DNA from 2 places in the Clostridium thermobutyricum genome. Region 1 is predicted to be linked to the other one. Evidence: a T-box and tRNA genes for the amino acid it is inferred to sense, from the RefSeq annotation. Region 1 holds a T-box; the other holds one or more tRNA genes.

Region 1 (8,338 bases):
TATTACATATTCTTTGTAGTTAGTAACTCTTAATCTATATATATCAATTATTATTGCTATAATTAGAATAATAGATAAAAAAACTCTAAAATTAGCAGTTTTTCCATTTAGAAGCTGTGCTAATCCTAGAGCTAACATTATAATTTTTATTTTACCTGTTCCTGTTCTTACAACTCTTGTTTCTTCCATTAACATTTTCCTTTTAATCTTAAGTAATTATAGTATATTATTACTCTTCTAGCCCCAATTGATGCAGTTGCTGTTAGTATAAATGCTACATTAATATAATTCAAAAAATTTCTATCATATATTCCAACTGCATAAGATATTATAACTTTTATTAATAAATATACCACTAGTACTAGTATATCAAATACTTGTCTTTTATACACTACTTCACCTAAGTCATTTATATTAACTTTATAAAATCTACTTCTGAATACTCCTATAATTCCCCCTATAATTAATGAAATAATTATAACTCCTATACATTCTAGATTTAAATTTACTTTTATTATTTCTGTAAATGACAAATATAAAAATATTAATGGTAATATAAAGAAACCATCTTTTATTTTTTTTGTTTTCCCTTTTAAACTACTCTTTATCATTAAATATAATATTACTATTATTACTATTCCTGATTGCATAGATATCTTCCTCCATTTATCTTTTGTTTAATATAAATTAATTATAAAATCTTAAGTGATTTTTGTAGTGTTACTAAAGTCATATAATTAGTCATAACTTTACATTCCATTTATTAATGTTACTTATTGACTTACATTAGATTTTTAAATATAATAAAAGACAAATGATTACAATTATATACTTTATTGCTGTGATTAGAAGTAGTACTATATATAAGTATTTTAAGAGAGTTAATGGTTGGTGAAAATTAATAATACATTTATAGGAACTTGTCTATGAGCTTACTTGTTAAAAGCAAGTACGGATTCTTATCCGTTATTTAAATAAGTGAAGAATATTTTTATGTTCTTAATAAGAGTGGTACCACGGAATTTATACCTTTCGTCTCTTTTTATAAGAGATGAAAGGTTTTTTTTAATTATAAACACTCTAAAGCTATGTAATCTAATTTATTAAATAATTTTAGGAGGTTCAATATTATGGGAAATTACGGAACTAATATTGATAAGAAATGGCAAGATAAATGGGCCAATGAAAATCTTTATAAATTTGATAGCTCAAACCTTGATAAGAAACTTTATGTTTTAGAAATGTTCTCTTATCCATCAGGAAGCCAATTACATGCAGGACATTGGTTTAACTATGGTCCAGTTGATACTTGGGCAAGACTTAAAAGAATGCAAGGATTTAATGTATTCCAACCAATGGGATTTGATGCTTTTGGATTACCAGCAGAAAACTTTGCTATAAAAACTGGTATTCACCCAAAAGATTCAACATTTAAAAATATAGCTACAATGGAAGAACAATTAAAAGCTATGGGAGCTATGTTTAACTGGGAAAATGAAGTAGTAACTTGTTCAGAAGATTACTATAAATGGACTCAATGGTTATTCTTAAAACTTTATGAGAAAGGTTTAGCATATAGAAAAAAAGCTCCTGTAAACTGGTGTCCTTCATGTCAAACTGTTCTTGCAAATGAGCAAGTTCATGATGGTGCATGTGAAAGATGTGATACTGAAGTTACTAAAAAAGACCTTACTCAATGGTTCTTTAAAATAACTGATTATGCTGATGAATTATTAGAAAAATTAGATGGTTTAGATTGGCCTGAAAAAACTGTTGCAATGCAAAAACACTGGATTGGTAAATCAACTGGAGCTGAGGTCACATTTAAAGTTAAAGATTCTGATTTAAGCTTTAATGTATTTACAACTAGAGTTGATACTCTTTATGGAGTTGAATATGTTGTTCTTGCACCTGAAAATCCATTGGTTGAACAAATAGTAACTTCTGAACAAAAGTCTCAAGTAGAAGAATATCAAGAAAAAGCTAAAAAACAATCTGATATTGAAAGACAATCAATTACAAGAGAAAAAACTGGAGTATTCTCAGGAGCATATGCTATAAATCCTATAAATGGAAAAGAAATTCCTGTTTGGATTGGAGATTATGTTCTTGCAACTTATGGAACTGGCGCTGTTATGGCTGTTCCTGCACATGATGAAAGAGATTTTGCTTTTGCTAAGAAGTTTGACCTTCCAATGACTAGAGTTATAGCTCCTAAAGATGGTTCTGAAGTTGAATTACCATACTGCGAACATGGTGTTCTTATTAATTCTGAAGAATTTGATTGTTTAACTACTAAAGAAGCTAAAGTTAAGATAGTTGAAAAATTAGCAAAACAAAATCTTGGAGAACAAAAAGTAAATTATAGATTAAGAGACTGGTTAGTTTCAAGACAAAGATATTGGGGAGCTCCAATTCCTGTTATTTACTGTGAAGATTGTGGAACTGTTCCAGTACCTGAAAATCAATTACCAGTAGAATTACCATATAATGTAGAATTCACTCCAGATGGTAAATCACCTCTTGCTAAATGCGAAGAGTTTGTTAATACAACTTGTCCTTGTTGTGGTAAACCAGCTAAGAGAGAAACAGATACACTTGACACATTTGTTTGTTCTTCATGGTATTATTTAAGATATCCAGATAATAAAAATTCAGATGCTCCATTTAATCCAGAAGTTATAAATAAAATGCTTCCTGTAGATAAATATGTTGGAGGACCTGAACATGCTTGTATGCATCTTTTATATGCTAGATTTATAACTAAAGCATTAAGAGATATGGGATACTTAAAATTTGATGAACCATTTAAATCATTAACTCACCAAGGACTAATATTAGGACCAGATGGTTTAAAAATGAGTAAATCTAAAGGAAATACAATTTCACCAGATGATTACATTAAGGAATATGGTTCAGATGTATTTAGAATGTATCTAATGTTCGGTTTTGCTTATACTGAAGGTGGAGCTTGGAGTGATGATGGAGTTAAATCTGTTGGTAGATTTGTAGATAGAATTGAAAGAGCTCTTGAATTAGTTAGAGAATCTAAAAATAGTGATAAAGTTAAAACAACAATAGATAAACCTGAAAAAGAACTTAACTTCTGGTTACACAATACAATAAAAGGTGTTACTGAAGATGGTGAAAAAATGCAATTCAACACTGCAATTGCTAGAATGATGGAATTTGTTAATGCAATTTCAAAATACAACAATGAAAAAGTTAAAAATGTAGAGTTCTTAACTAATGTTGCTAAAGATTTCATTAAAATCCTTGCACCATTTGCACCTCACTTCTCAGAAGAACAATGGAGTCTATTTGGAATGGAATCTTCAGTATTTAATGAATCATTCCCTGCATTTGATCCATCTGCTCTTGTAAAAGATGAAGTAGAAATAGCTATTCAAGTTAACGGAAAAATTAAAGCTAAAATAAATGTTCCATCTGATTTAGATGAAGAAGGAATAAAAGAATCTTCATTAAATAATGAAAATATTAAAGCAGCTACTGAAGGAAAAAATATTGTTAAAGTAATAGTTATAAAAGGAAGACTTGTTAATATAGTTGTTAAATAATACTTTTATGACTTAAAATATATATTTTTTTACTAGTCATCAAATAAATTAAAATAAAAAGAGTTTTCACAAATTATGTGAGAACTCTTTTTTAATAAAATTATTTTTGAATATAAGTTATAACCATATATTATTCTATTTCTACTACTTTAAATCCTTTACTTTTAAGCTCATCTTCATTTATTCCTTCATCTAAATGCATAAGATAAACTCTATCTCTAACTTCTTTTTTAAATGCCTCTTCCAAAGATTTTATATTTGTATGAGGACTTTTTTCGATATCTAATGAGCTTACTTCATGATAAACAATTGCTTTTTTATTTCTTTCTAATAATTTAATTGCTTCTGGATTTACCTCATTAGTGTCCCCACTATAGTAATATTTTTCCCCATTTATTTTTATAAGGAATCCATATGAAGGTATTTCAACAACATGTTTGTTATTTGAAAATTCCAAATCAACATTTCCAAACTCTTTATCCTTTATCCAATTAACATATCTACTTTCTACATCATAAAATTCTTTAGATACTCCTACATATGCTAACATATCCTCAATAGTTTTTTTATGTGGAAAATATATTTTTGGTTTTATTTCTTTTATGTAATGAGAATAAAAAATTAAATCTCCTAAACTTCCTACATGATCTGGATGTGTATGTGTTATTATTATATGAAGTGTTTCACAATTTTCTAAAACTCCTTTTGTTTTAAGATCATGAAAAACTGTTCCTCCACAATCTATAAGTATAATTGATTTTTCTTTTTTTATGTATGCACTTGTATTTCCTAGTTTTGTATTGAAAGCACTTCCCTTTCCTATAAACTTTAACATGCTTCCCCTCCTAAATTACATTAAATCAAACTATATTTTACCATAAATTCATTATCTTTCATAATATAAACAAATAAATAAATTAAAAGCTGATTACTCAATAAAAAGTAATCAGCTAACAATATATTATAATTTATTAAATATTTTTTCTTGAATTATAATAGCTTATTTAGAATCTTCAAATACATTTATATACATTTGTTTTATTTCACTCATAAGTGGATATCTAGGATTTGCTCCTGTGCATTGGTCATCAAATGCCTGTTCTACCATTTCATCTAAAGTTGCATAAAATTTATCTTTTGAAATTCCAGTTTCATGTATAGATTTAGGTATATTTACTTTTTCTTTTAATTCATTAATAGCTTTTATTAAAAGCTCTATTTTTTCTTCTTCTGTACTTCCACCTAAATTTAAATAATCTGCTATTCTCGCATATCTCCATTTAGCATTTGGATATTTATATTGTGGAAAGGCTGCTTGCTTTCTTGGAGCATCTGTTGCATTAAATCTTATAGTTTCATTTATTAATAAAGCATTTGCAATTCCATGTGGCACATGATGAAATGCTCCTAATTTATGTGCCATTGAGTGGCATATTCCAAGAAAAGAGTTTGCAAAGGCCATACCAGCCATTGATGCAGCATTAGCCATTTTTTCTCTTGCTTTTATATTTTCTGTTCCATTTAAATAAGCTGTTGGAAGATATTTAAATATTAATCTTATAGCTTCTAGAGCTAATCCATTTGTATATTCTGAAGCAAGGACTGAAACATAAGCTTCTATAGCATGAGTTAATGCATCAATTCCTGAAGCTGCTGTTAATCCCTTTGGCATACTCATCATAAGTTCAGCATCTACAATAGCCATATCAGGAGTTAATTCATAATCTGCAAGTGGATATTTTACTCCAGTTTCGCTATCTGTTATAACAGCAAAAGGAGTTACTTCTGAACCTGTTCCTGCTGAAGTAGGAATAGCTACCATCATTGCTTTTTGCCCTAATTCTGGGAATTTATATACTCTCTTTCTTATATCCATAAATCTCATAGCTAAATCTTCAAATTTAACTTCTGGATGCTCATATAATACCCACATTATTTTTGCTGCATCCATTGGAGAACCTCCTCCAACAGATATTATTACATCAGGTTTAAAACTAAGCATTTGTTCTGCTCCTCTTTTTGCTGCTATTAATGTAGGATCTGGTTCAACATCTGTAAATATTTTATAATCTATTTTACATGACTTTAATATGTCAGTTACTTTATTGGTATATCCTAATTCAAAAAGAACTTTATCTGTTACTATAAAAGCTTTCTTTTTCCCCATCTCACATAATTCTCTAAGTGCAACTGGAAGACATCCATATTTAAAATATGTTTTTTCAGGTACTCTAAACCAAAGCATATTTTCTCTCCTTTCTGCTACACTTTTTATATTTAAAAGATGTTTTGGCCCAACATTTTCTGATACAGAGTTTCCACCCCAAGAGCCACATCCAAGAGTTAATGATGGAGCTAATTTAAAATTAAATACATCTCCTATTGCTCCTTGTGATGCTGGCATATTTACAAGAGTTCTTGCAGTTTTCATTTCTGCTCCAAACTTTTCTATCTTTTCTCTTGCTTTTGTTTGATCTGCATATAAAACAGAAGTATGACCAAAGCCTCCAAGCTCTATAAGTCTACTTGACTTTTTTAAAGCTTCATCAAAGCTTTTTGCTTTATACATAGCAAGAACTGGTGATAATTTCTCATGAGAAAACGGTTCTTCTAATTCTACTGATTCTACTTCTCCTAATAAAATTTTAGAATCTTCTGGTATTTTAAGTCCTGCAAGCTCTGCAATTTTATAAGCTGATTGCCCAACTATCTCTGAATTTAATCCACCTTTTTCATTTAAAATTATATTTTTTACTTTAACTATTTCATCTTTATCTAATATATAAGCTCCTCTATCCATAAGCTCTTTTCTTACTTCATCATATATTTTTTCCATTACTATAATACTTTGTTCAGAAGCACATATAACTCCATTATCAAAAGTTTTTGATAATAATATTGAATTTACTGCCATTTTTATATGAGCTGTTTCATCTATTATTGCTGGTGTATTTCCTGCTCCAACTCCTATTGCAGGTTTTCCTGAAGAATAAGCTGCTTTAACCATTGCAGGTCCACCAGTAGCTAAGATTATATCTGCTTCTTGCATTACTGTTTGAGATAATTCTACTGAAGGTTCATCTATCCAGCCTATTATTCCTTTTGGCGCCCCCGCTTTTACAGCAGCTTCTAATAAAATTTTTGCTGCTTCTATAGTGGAATTTTTTGCTCTTGGATGTGGTGATAATATAATTGCATTTCTTGTTTTTAAAGCTATTAAAATTTTAAATATTGCAGTAGAGGTTGGATTAGTTGTAGGAACAATTGCCGCAATAACTCCAATTGGTTCTGCAACCTTTGTTATTCCAAAAGTTAAGTTATCTTCAATAACTCCACAGGTTTTCATATCTTTATATTGATTATATATGTATTCAGCTGAAAAATGATTTTTTATTACTTTATCTTCAACTACTCCCATCCCACTTTCTTCAACTGCTAATTTAGCAAGTTTTATTCTATTATTATTAGCTGCCATTGCTGCTTCTCTAAATATTTTATCTACCTCTTCTTGGGAGTATGTTGCAAATTTTTTTTGTGATTCTCTTAAACTTTCCATTTTAGATATAAGTTCTTCTTTATTTGTAACTTTTATCACTTAAAATACCTCCTGTATATTTTATTTTTAATATCTAATTTAGTTTTTGAAAGTTTAAATAAAATTATGTACAAAAAAATGGCTTAACTTACTTTAAGTTAAACCACTCTCTACTAATCTAATAAAGGTTTTAATCCAGCTAAAACTTCACTCACTACTTCTGGATTTAATTTTTTATAATTATCTAAATAATTTGTTTCTTGAAGAGATGCAAACATTCTTTTACTCATTTCCATCCAAATCTCAGGAACAAATACCCATATAACTTCTTCATATCTCGCATTTAAAAGAAAATATTCTAAACCAAAGAAAACATAATCTTTTATTTTGTGTAATTTATTAAACTTTTCATAATCTTCAACTATTTTCATAGATATTTTGTATTCATATATATCTGAAAAGAAATAATCAAAATTTTCTCTTTTGGCTTTAAAAGCATCTCCATGAATTATTTTTATTTTTCTTTGTTTACCAAAATTCTTTTCAAAAATATCTATAACATCTTTTTCACTTTCATATACAATGACTTCTTTTACATTCTTTTTTTTACTTATTTCAATTGCTGAATATCCTAATCCTAATCCAACTATACCAACTTTTCCATGTGCTTTTTTTATAATATTGTATGTACCTTCTATTTCTCTTGCAGAAAGTTCCATCCAAACTCTATCTGTTCCAACTAATTTTAATGTATCTATATCTAAATCATTTTCTTTTTCATATCCATAACCTATCAATTTTTCATTTTTCTCATTACTAAGAACTACTTCGTAGTTTCCCACTTTATTTTCTTTTATCATTTCATTGTACTCTTTAATTTTTTCTAATAAAAATTTCCTGTTATATGGTTTCACCCAAACCATCCTTTCTAACTCTAATCATTCTTAATGAATATTACCAATTCAATACCTATAATATCATAAATTTTATATTTATAAATTAAAATTCTACTTCAATGTAATATTTCCTTTTATTTTCACAAAAAATCTATACATTTTTTGTTTATAAATTTTTTCAATTCAGAGTATTTCACTTTGCTTTAAGTTATGTTATAATTACTTCATAAAAAATTTTTAAATCATAGGAGAAATATATTATGAAAAATTTAACAATCAGCGAACAAGCATATAATGAATTTAAAGAATTCTTAGTTGAAAATAAAGTT
Region 2 (8,338 bases), 1.4 Mb from region 1:
AAAATAACTTAAAGGTTATATCTAGTAATAAAATTAAAAAAAACAAGTATTCAGAAGATAGTAAAGAATACAAGTTAAGTATATTACTTAGAGATTTAATACTTGAAAGAGATAGTAATTCAAGGTGTAGAAATGCAAATATACAAAGTTGGAGTAAATATATTGATTTATTACATAGAAAAGATAATAGGAGCTATGAGGATATAGAGAATATTATCAAATGGTCTCAACAAGATAACTTTTGGAAAAGTAATATATTATCTACACAGAAATTAAGAGAGAAATTCGATACTCTTTATCAAAAGTATAATAGTGGACAAGCTAGTCATAAGAATTGTAATTCAAATAAACTACATGATGAATCTGAAAAGGATGAATATGATTGGTATTGGAAAAATAGTTTTAAGATAAATTAGAGGATATAAAAAAGGGAGTGTGTAAAATGCAATCAATTAATACAAGCAGAACTATTGAAAAAATTTGTGCTAAGTGTGGTGGAAAACAAATTTATAGAAAAATATATTTAATGAGTAAAGAAATAGAACTAATGGATAAACCTTGTGAGTGTATTCAGAAAGATAGAGCATTACAAGAAGCAGAATCAAAGACTAGAAAAGAGAGAATTGAGCGAGAAGAAAGAAAAATATATATTGACCGATTAAAAAATCACAGTATGGTAGATTCAAGATTTAAAAATAGCACATTTAATAATTCAGATAAAAAAGATTCAAATGTAATGAAAATATGTAAGAGATATAGTGATGAGTTTAAAAAAAATAAAGAGAAAAATATAGGAATGCTATTGTTTGGTAATCCTGGAGTAGGAAAAACATACGGTGTTACATGTATAGCTAATGCATTAATGGAACAATTAAATTCAGTTATTTGCGTTTCAATAAATGGACTATTAAGGCAATTTAAAGACACGTATAACTCACAAAATAATGCTAATGAAAATAGTTTACTTAATGCGATAAAAAATAGTGATTTATTTATAATAGATGATTTAGGCACAGAGCAATTAACAGAGTGGTCCAATAGTATGCTATATGAAATTATAGATACTAGATATAGAAGTGATAAACCTTTAATAATAACAACTAATTTAAGTGGTGAAGATTTTAAAAAAAGATATCATAAAAGAATAAATGACAGAATATTTGAAATGTGTACACCTGTAAATTGTCAAGGGACAAGTTTAAGAGGTATGTTATCAAGAGATAAATTTGAGCAATTTAAAAATCAGATTATAAAATAAAGAAATTTAATAGAGATTTTAAGCTTATATAAGGAATTTAAAGAGGCTTAAATAGCAAGTAATATAAAAAGACTAAGGATATAGTAAAACATCATTACAGGCGTAATATACGCTTAGAAATGACATATGCAAATAATAGAAGCACTTAGAAAATAAAAAAAGCTAATGTATATTCAGTGGTTATACATTAGCAAAAGGTAATATGTTACCAAAAATCACGCAATTTGAAGGTAACATATTATCTCTAATATATCAAGTAGATAAAATTGGAGGAATTACAAATGAATATTAAAGAACAAGTAAAATTAATGAGAAATATTATAGAAAATGAATATAGACATATACAAAATCGTGAGAGAGAAGCATTAAATTTAGAATCAGATGACTATAGAATATCTCAAAATAATCAAGATGAGTTAATAAATAAATTACAATCTTTATTAGATAAAGAGGGGATTAATTATTTAGATGATTTGATAATGGTTGATAGTGATATTATGGGGATTTTATCTGAATATTACTTTAAAGAAGGAGTAAAAGCAGGATTAACTAATTTAAGTTTTTTAAATGAATATGAAACAAAATTACTTTTATAGTTAAAGAATTCGTAAGTAAAATTACTTAAAATATTAAACATATTAAATTAAGGAGAGTAAAAAAAATGAACTTAAACTTAAGTTATAAAATATTAGATGAAAATAAACAATTAAGCAATGATGATTCTATAAGAATATTAGAATCAATAAAAGAATCTGTAAAACAAGAATTACTAATTAAGGAGCTTCTCCATAGACAAAATAAAATACAAAAGGAATTAAGATAACAATTGGAAGAGGTTAAGCCTCTTCTTTTTAAAATATAAAATGTAGTGGCAATTAGTAAATAACACTACATAAAGGAGTGAATATATGTTTTGTTCAGTTAAAAAAGGTAAAGACAGTTTTGGAAATACATATAGATTTTATTTATGTGAGAGACATAGAGATAAAGAGACTGGAAAAGTTAAAAGTAGTGATAAATATATAATGACACTACAAGAAGAGGACTTTAGGGAAATTAAAATAAGTTATATAGTTAAGCATTTGGACAAAATTTTAAAAGAAAAGAATATATTAAATGAGAAGGTCGAAGATTTAATTTATGATAAATTTTTAGATATTAGAGAAGGCATTTTAGAAAAAGATAGACTTAAGCAAGAGGAAGAGTATAAACAGAGACAAAAAGAGTATGAGGAATATAGAGAGCATTATAATTCATATTCTAGTAGATTTAGTAGTGATATAAGTTCTATAAATTTTGATGACACTACAAAAGATATTGCAAAAGAATTTATAAAGTTAGGATTTAAAGCAATGGCTAAAAAATATCACCCTGATTTAACTAAAGATAATGGAGATAAAATGAAATTAATAAATGAGGTAAAAGAAAAGCTTGAGAACGTTCTATAGAATTATTTTTTATAGGTTAAGCCTCTTCTTTTTTACTATAGAATATAAAAAGAGCCCAGGGGGATGGACTCTTTTAAGTAGTGTGTGAATAGAAAAAAGTATATAACTTTTATAATTATTATACTACCTATTTTACTTATTTTTGTTAATAATTAGTAAATTTAAAATGAAAAGTAAATTTAACCTTTTTAAAGTAAAAATAGCCTTTAATATCAAGGCTTTCTTTATCTTAAAAGCTATTAAAAAATAAAAAAATAAATAAAAAATTAAATGGAATGAAAATTAAATGAAATAAAATCTACAATTGTACTATATTATGTTTATTTGTAAATAAAAAGAGCCTATAAAAGGCTCTTTTAGTATAAAAGGAAACAAATATTTAATAGAATATCTGTAAAAAAGTGTAATGTTATGTATTTAGATTATAACATACTACTATATATAAAAACAAAATTTCAAATAATGATGTTTATAATCATAATTAATAGAAAATTTTTAACTGCTTCATTAAGTAGCTTAATTAACTGTGATGAATTTTTACAGTTCTATAAGTGTAAGTAATTAAAATTATTATAAATAATATAAATTTATATACTAATTATCAATATACATTAAAAATACCAATGTAATAAAAATAGCACTGGTATTTTAATGTATATGGAATGTAAAAAATTTAATTTTAAAATAGCATAAATTATAATATTCATCAAGTAATATTATTGTAAACTTGGATAATTAAAGTAGATAAGTTTGTATTTTATAAAAATACAATAATAATATTTATATAAGAAACAATGTTTTAGTAATTTTTAATAAGCCTATGGTTGAATAAAAAAAATAAATTCACAAATTTCTAAAAAATGTTTAAAAATAAAAGATTTATATTTTAACTAAAATGAAATTTGTTAAGTTGAAATTTCCGCACGATATGTTTATATATACAAAGAATATTTAAAAGCTTACAGTAAGCTAAAAATAATATTATTGATAATATATATATTATTCAATATAACAACATTAATTCACTCACTTTTGAGATTTAAAAATAAGGTTTAAATTTTGAGATAACTATTTTATAAGGGCTCTTTTGATTTATGCTTAAAATATGATATAATTTTTTTTGTAAAAATAAAACACTTTCTGTATGTACTTTAATGTTAAAATTTTATTCAATAATTTAAGGAGTCTAGTCTATATAGGCTCTTTTTACATTTAAAAAGAAATCTTTATAGTTATGATAAAATATGATATAATATAAATAAGTTTTTCGTAAGTTTTTTTAGTTTAATCAAGTTAGTGTTTTTTATTAATTATTTTTTAAAAAGAACCCCTTTACGGGTTCTTTTTATTATAAATAAATATGATATAATGTAATTGTTATTTACTTTTATTCATTATTTAAAATAATTATAAAAAGAGCTTAATCTATATTAAGTTCTTTTTACTTATATACAATTATGTTATAATATAAATACCAATTTTAGATGTAAAAGCATTGTTTAGCAAACATTATTGTAAAAGAACCCTTTTTATGGGTTCTTTTTGTTTTAACTAAATATAATTTTTAGTTACTTTTATTATATATATATATATAATGTTTTATAATTCTAATTGTATTTTTAGTTGATTTTTTATTATTTTAAAAGTCAAAAAATGATAAGATACTCTGACATAATTTTTAAAAATAGTAATGAGCAAATGTTTTAAAAGATTACACTTATTTGATTTGTTATATTTTTTTATATAAAAAAGGTGGCAAAAATGTGCCACCATTAAACAATTATGAAAAACGAAAGTACTGGTTAATTTAATTATAACACTTTAAATTTCAAATTAAAAACACATTATATTGTATATTGTTTTATGTTGAATTAATAATGTTGTATTTCAGACAAATGTCATATTTCCTATTTATTGTATTACAATAACTAACGTTTATGTTTTCTAAAATCAATATCTTTGACATATAAATTTTTAACTTGAATTATTTAGTTTTTGTATATCTGTACTGTGCATATCCGAATTTTTGTTTTGGACTGTTCGGAATATTACTCCGTTCAGATTTTATTCTTCATAAATTTCTTTTAAATTTTCTCATTTAAAGTGTTCTAATAAAAGTGAAGCCTATCAAATTGCATTTTTGAAAGATAAAAAAAGTAAATCAGGATATCACCGTCAGGCTAACAAATTACTAGCACGAACAGATATTCAGCAGGCAATTTTTATGCAACAAATTTCGCTAGAAAAAAATTAAAAAGATTTTAATGAAAATTCTATGTTTTAAATATGAGAATATTTGTTCTGTTTATGGTTCAACATAATATTGAGGGTTTGACATGGTATCGAAGGCAAATAAAATGAATTGGGTTATTTTATCGGAAACTTATTATAAAAATATGAAAAAAATACTTAAAAGTGTAATTGTGTATTTAGATTATTTAAGAAAATTATTATTATCTATTTTATTAAAGAATAATAATCAGTTTACTATTATTAAAATAATAAATTAAATCGCTTTTTAAAATAGATTGTTTAATATTATACTATATTTATAGTCCAAACTAAAACTAATTGTATTAAACTAAATTTTTTTGTGTAGAGAAGAGGTTATTTATAAATAGCCTCTTTTCTTTATGCAATGAGAATATAAAAAGAGTTGATAACAATTACTTATGCATATTAAGGGTTCTTTTGAAGAACCGTTAATTAGAATCTTATGTATAGAATATTTATCCCAGTCCAATTTTGGACAGGGCTAAATCAATTTAAATTTAAGATTACATATAAATTGGAAAAGTGGAATTTTCTATTATCAGAATATTGTTGGTTTAATGTAATAAATTAATAGTATAAGATAATAGTTTTCGTACTTATGACGAGAATTAATCTAATAAGTTGTTTTGTAGGAAAAATACCATAAATAATACTAAAAGAGTAGGTAAAAGAAGTATATTTACTATGGGAATAGGATTAATATTATAAGAATTTCTATATTTAGGATAATAATTCGTATAGTGAAAAAACAAGTATTTTTGGATTATAATTTTAATTTAAAATTGAGTATAAAGTATTGAAAAGAAAGGGATTAGGCTATATTTAATATTTAAATATAAAGTCCAATAATCTAATATAAATGTGTACGAATAATAAGAACAAAAAGAAAATAGAAGCAAATTAAAAAATACATAAAAATTATAGTAAAATTTATTGCAATTAAAGCTTATTATAAAGTCAATAGATTATTTCGCAAGGAGCTGACTATATGATGAGTATAGAAAGATTATTACAAACATATAAAGCTAGAAAAGTTAAGATAATGACTTTAAAGCAAGAAAGAAATGTTTTTAATTATGATGAGGAAAGAGTTGAATTGATAACTAAAGAAGTCAATGAGCTTAGCTACTATCAACAGAAAATTAAGAATGGACTACTAATATTAAATGAATCAGAAAGAGAAATAATATATAAGAGATATATGGATTTAGATTATATATTTAAAAGTATGTTAGGATTGGGAAGAGATTTAAATAAGAGTTATGCACTATTAAGACAAGAATATAAAAATGCAATGTTAAAATTAAAAAGATGGGAAGATGGTAAAGAGTTATATTAAATTTTATAAAGAATACTCATATAATAGTTAGTATTATTCAAATATAGTACTAACTATTTATTTATGTAGAAAAATATATTTAATTATAAGGGATAAGAGGGGTTATGGTTTTTATAAAGATAGTTATAGATTGATGTAAGTTTTATGGATAAAAATAAAAAATGGATAACTTATACACGCCCGTAAATTATACGATACAAAATTATATTAATTATTTTATAATCTTATATTAAAGATAAATAATATAGATACGATAATTTAATGAAAGAATTTATAAGTAAAAGGAGGTAAATATGAGAGTTTTATTTTGCAGTGAAGACGGAGACGTAAGATATAAAAAAAATATAGAGGAATTAGATAAGATAATGCCTTTAATTAAGAAAGGAATGGAAGTTAATTTTTATAAAAGTAAAGATGATTTTTTGCATGGATATGTAAATGATATTATGATACAGGTGGATGAAAATAGTGATGAAATAGAATTATACGTTTATATTGTATAGCAATTAAAAAATAATTATAGAATCCACAGGTAGTGAGTTGGAATTTAATAAATAGAGATTTACCAGCTACTCTTTTTAGGGGAGTTGGTATCTTTATTTTTAAAGTAAATAAAATTAATTTTTATGAGGTTACACTACCGTTGCACTACTTTAGATAAAAAAGAAAACCTGTTAACTTATAAAACCCAGTGTTTTCAATAGTTAACAGGTTATTGTAATTTGTTTGGTGCCACCAGTGGGAATCGAACCCACACGGTAAAACCGCATGATTTTGAGTCATGTGCGTCTGCCAGTTCCGCCATGGTGACTTAATATATAAATAACTTACTAAAATATTATATCAGAATAAATAAGTTAATTCAAATAAAAATACAAATAATTAAAAACAAATATTTATAAATTTTTAAAATAAGGTTGTTTGATTCTACTACTTTTGATAAAATGAGTGTAGGATAAAATTACCCGGTGGGGCAATTTTTGACCTAGATAGAAATATAGATTTTAAAAAGGTCTATTAATCTAATAATAGGGAGGAGAAAAAGAATATGATGTATTCAACAGAAGTTCAAGAAATGTGTGTAATCGCTAAAGGTCCTAACCATGGTCCAGCACCAATTCCTGTAGAAGGGAAATGGGTTCTAGCAAAAGAAGTAAAAGATATATCAGGTTTAACTCATGGAGTGGGCTGGTGTGCACCTCAACAAGGAGCTTGTAAACTTACTTTAAATGTTAAAGATGGTATAATAGAAGAGGCATTAGTAGAAACAATAGGATGTTCAGGTATGACTCACTCTGCTGCTATGGCTTCAGAAATATTACCAGGAAAAACTATATTAGAAGCATTAAACACAGACTTAGTTTGTGATGCTATAAACACTGCAATGAGAGAATTATTCTTACAAATAGTATACGGAAGATCTCAAACTGCATTCTCAGAAGGAGGATTACCAATAGGAGCTGGTCTTGAAGACTTAGGAAAAGGATTAAGATCACAAGTTGGTACTATGTACGGAACTCTTGCTAAAGGACCAAGATATCTTGAAATGGCTGAAGGTTACGTAACAAAAATTGCTTTAGATGAAGATAATGAAATCATTGGATATAAGTTTGTACACTTAGGAAAAATGATGGAGTTCGTTGCTAAAGGAATGAGCGCTAACGAAGCTATGGAAAAAGCATCTGGACAATACGGAAGAGTTGCTGATGCTGCTAGATTAGTAGATCCAAGACACGAATAATTAAATTGAGATTGTAAGGAGGAATTTTATCATGGCATTATTTGAAAGTTATGAAAGAAGAATAGATCAAATCGTTCCTGTTCTTAAGAAATATGGGATGGAAAAAATAGAAGATGCTAAAGCTGTATGTGCTGAAGCAGGGATTGACCCATACACTATAGTTAAAGAAACTCAACCAATCGCATTTGAAAATGCTGGATGGGCTTATACTTTAGGTGCTGCTATAGCAATTAAAAAAGGATGTAAAAAAGCTGCTGATGCTGCAGAAGCAATCGGAG

The links. The T-box of region 1 lies ahead of leuS (leucine--tRNA ligase). A T-box ahead of a tRNA ligase gene usually reads a tRNA of that ligase, here a tRNA-Leu.
Region 2: it has a tRNA-Leu gene. The T-box ahead of leuS (leucine--tRNA ligase) is inferred to sense a tRNA for this amino acid. The anticodon was not compared.

What each region holds. Positions count from the first base shown of each region.
Region 1 covers NZ_KB850956.1:1,983,030-1,991,367, forward strand. Annotated here, with positions in the region: gene HMPREF1092_RS16505 (sensor histidine kinase) at 1-189, opposite strand, end outside; gene HMPREF1092_RS09265 (CcdC protein domain-containing protein) at 189-650, opposite strand; T-box leader at 833-1,043, shown strand; gene leuS (leucine--tRNA ligase) at 1,131-3,578, shown strand; gene HMPREF1092_RS09275 (MBL fold metallo-hydrolase) at 3,709-4,413, opposite strand; gene adhE (bifunctional acetaldehyde-CoA/alcohol dehydrogenase) at 4,579-7,170, opposite strand; gene HMPREF1092_RS09285 (hypothetical protein) at 7,287-8,036, opposite strand; gene HMPREF1092_RS09290 (HesB-like protein) at 8,270-8,338, shown strand, end outside.
Region 2 covers NZ_KB850956.1:617,024-625,361, forward strand. Annotated here, with positions in the region: gene HMPREF1092_RS02755 (helix-turn-helix domain-containing protein) at 1-416, shown strand, start outside; gene HMPREF1092_RS02760 (ATP-binding protein) at 443-1,258, shown strand; gene HMPREF1092_RS02765 (hypothetical protein) at 1,540-1,854, shown strand; gene HMPREF1092_RS17065 (hypothetical protein) at 1,920-2,081, shown strand; gene HMPREF1092_RS02770 (hypothetical protein) at 2,167-2,706, shown strand; gene HMPREF1092_RS02775 (hypothetical protein) at 5,969-6,319, shown strand; gene HMPREF1092_RS02780 (hypothetical protein) at 6,613-6,822, shown strand; tRNA gene HMPREF1092_RS02785 (tRNA-Leu) at 7,047-7,130, opposite strand; gene HMPREF1092_RS02790 (iron-sulfur cluster assembly scaffold protein) at 7,368-8,060, shown strand; gene HMPREF1092_RS02795 (GGGtGRT protein) at 8,092-8,338, shown strand, end outside.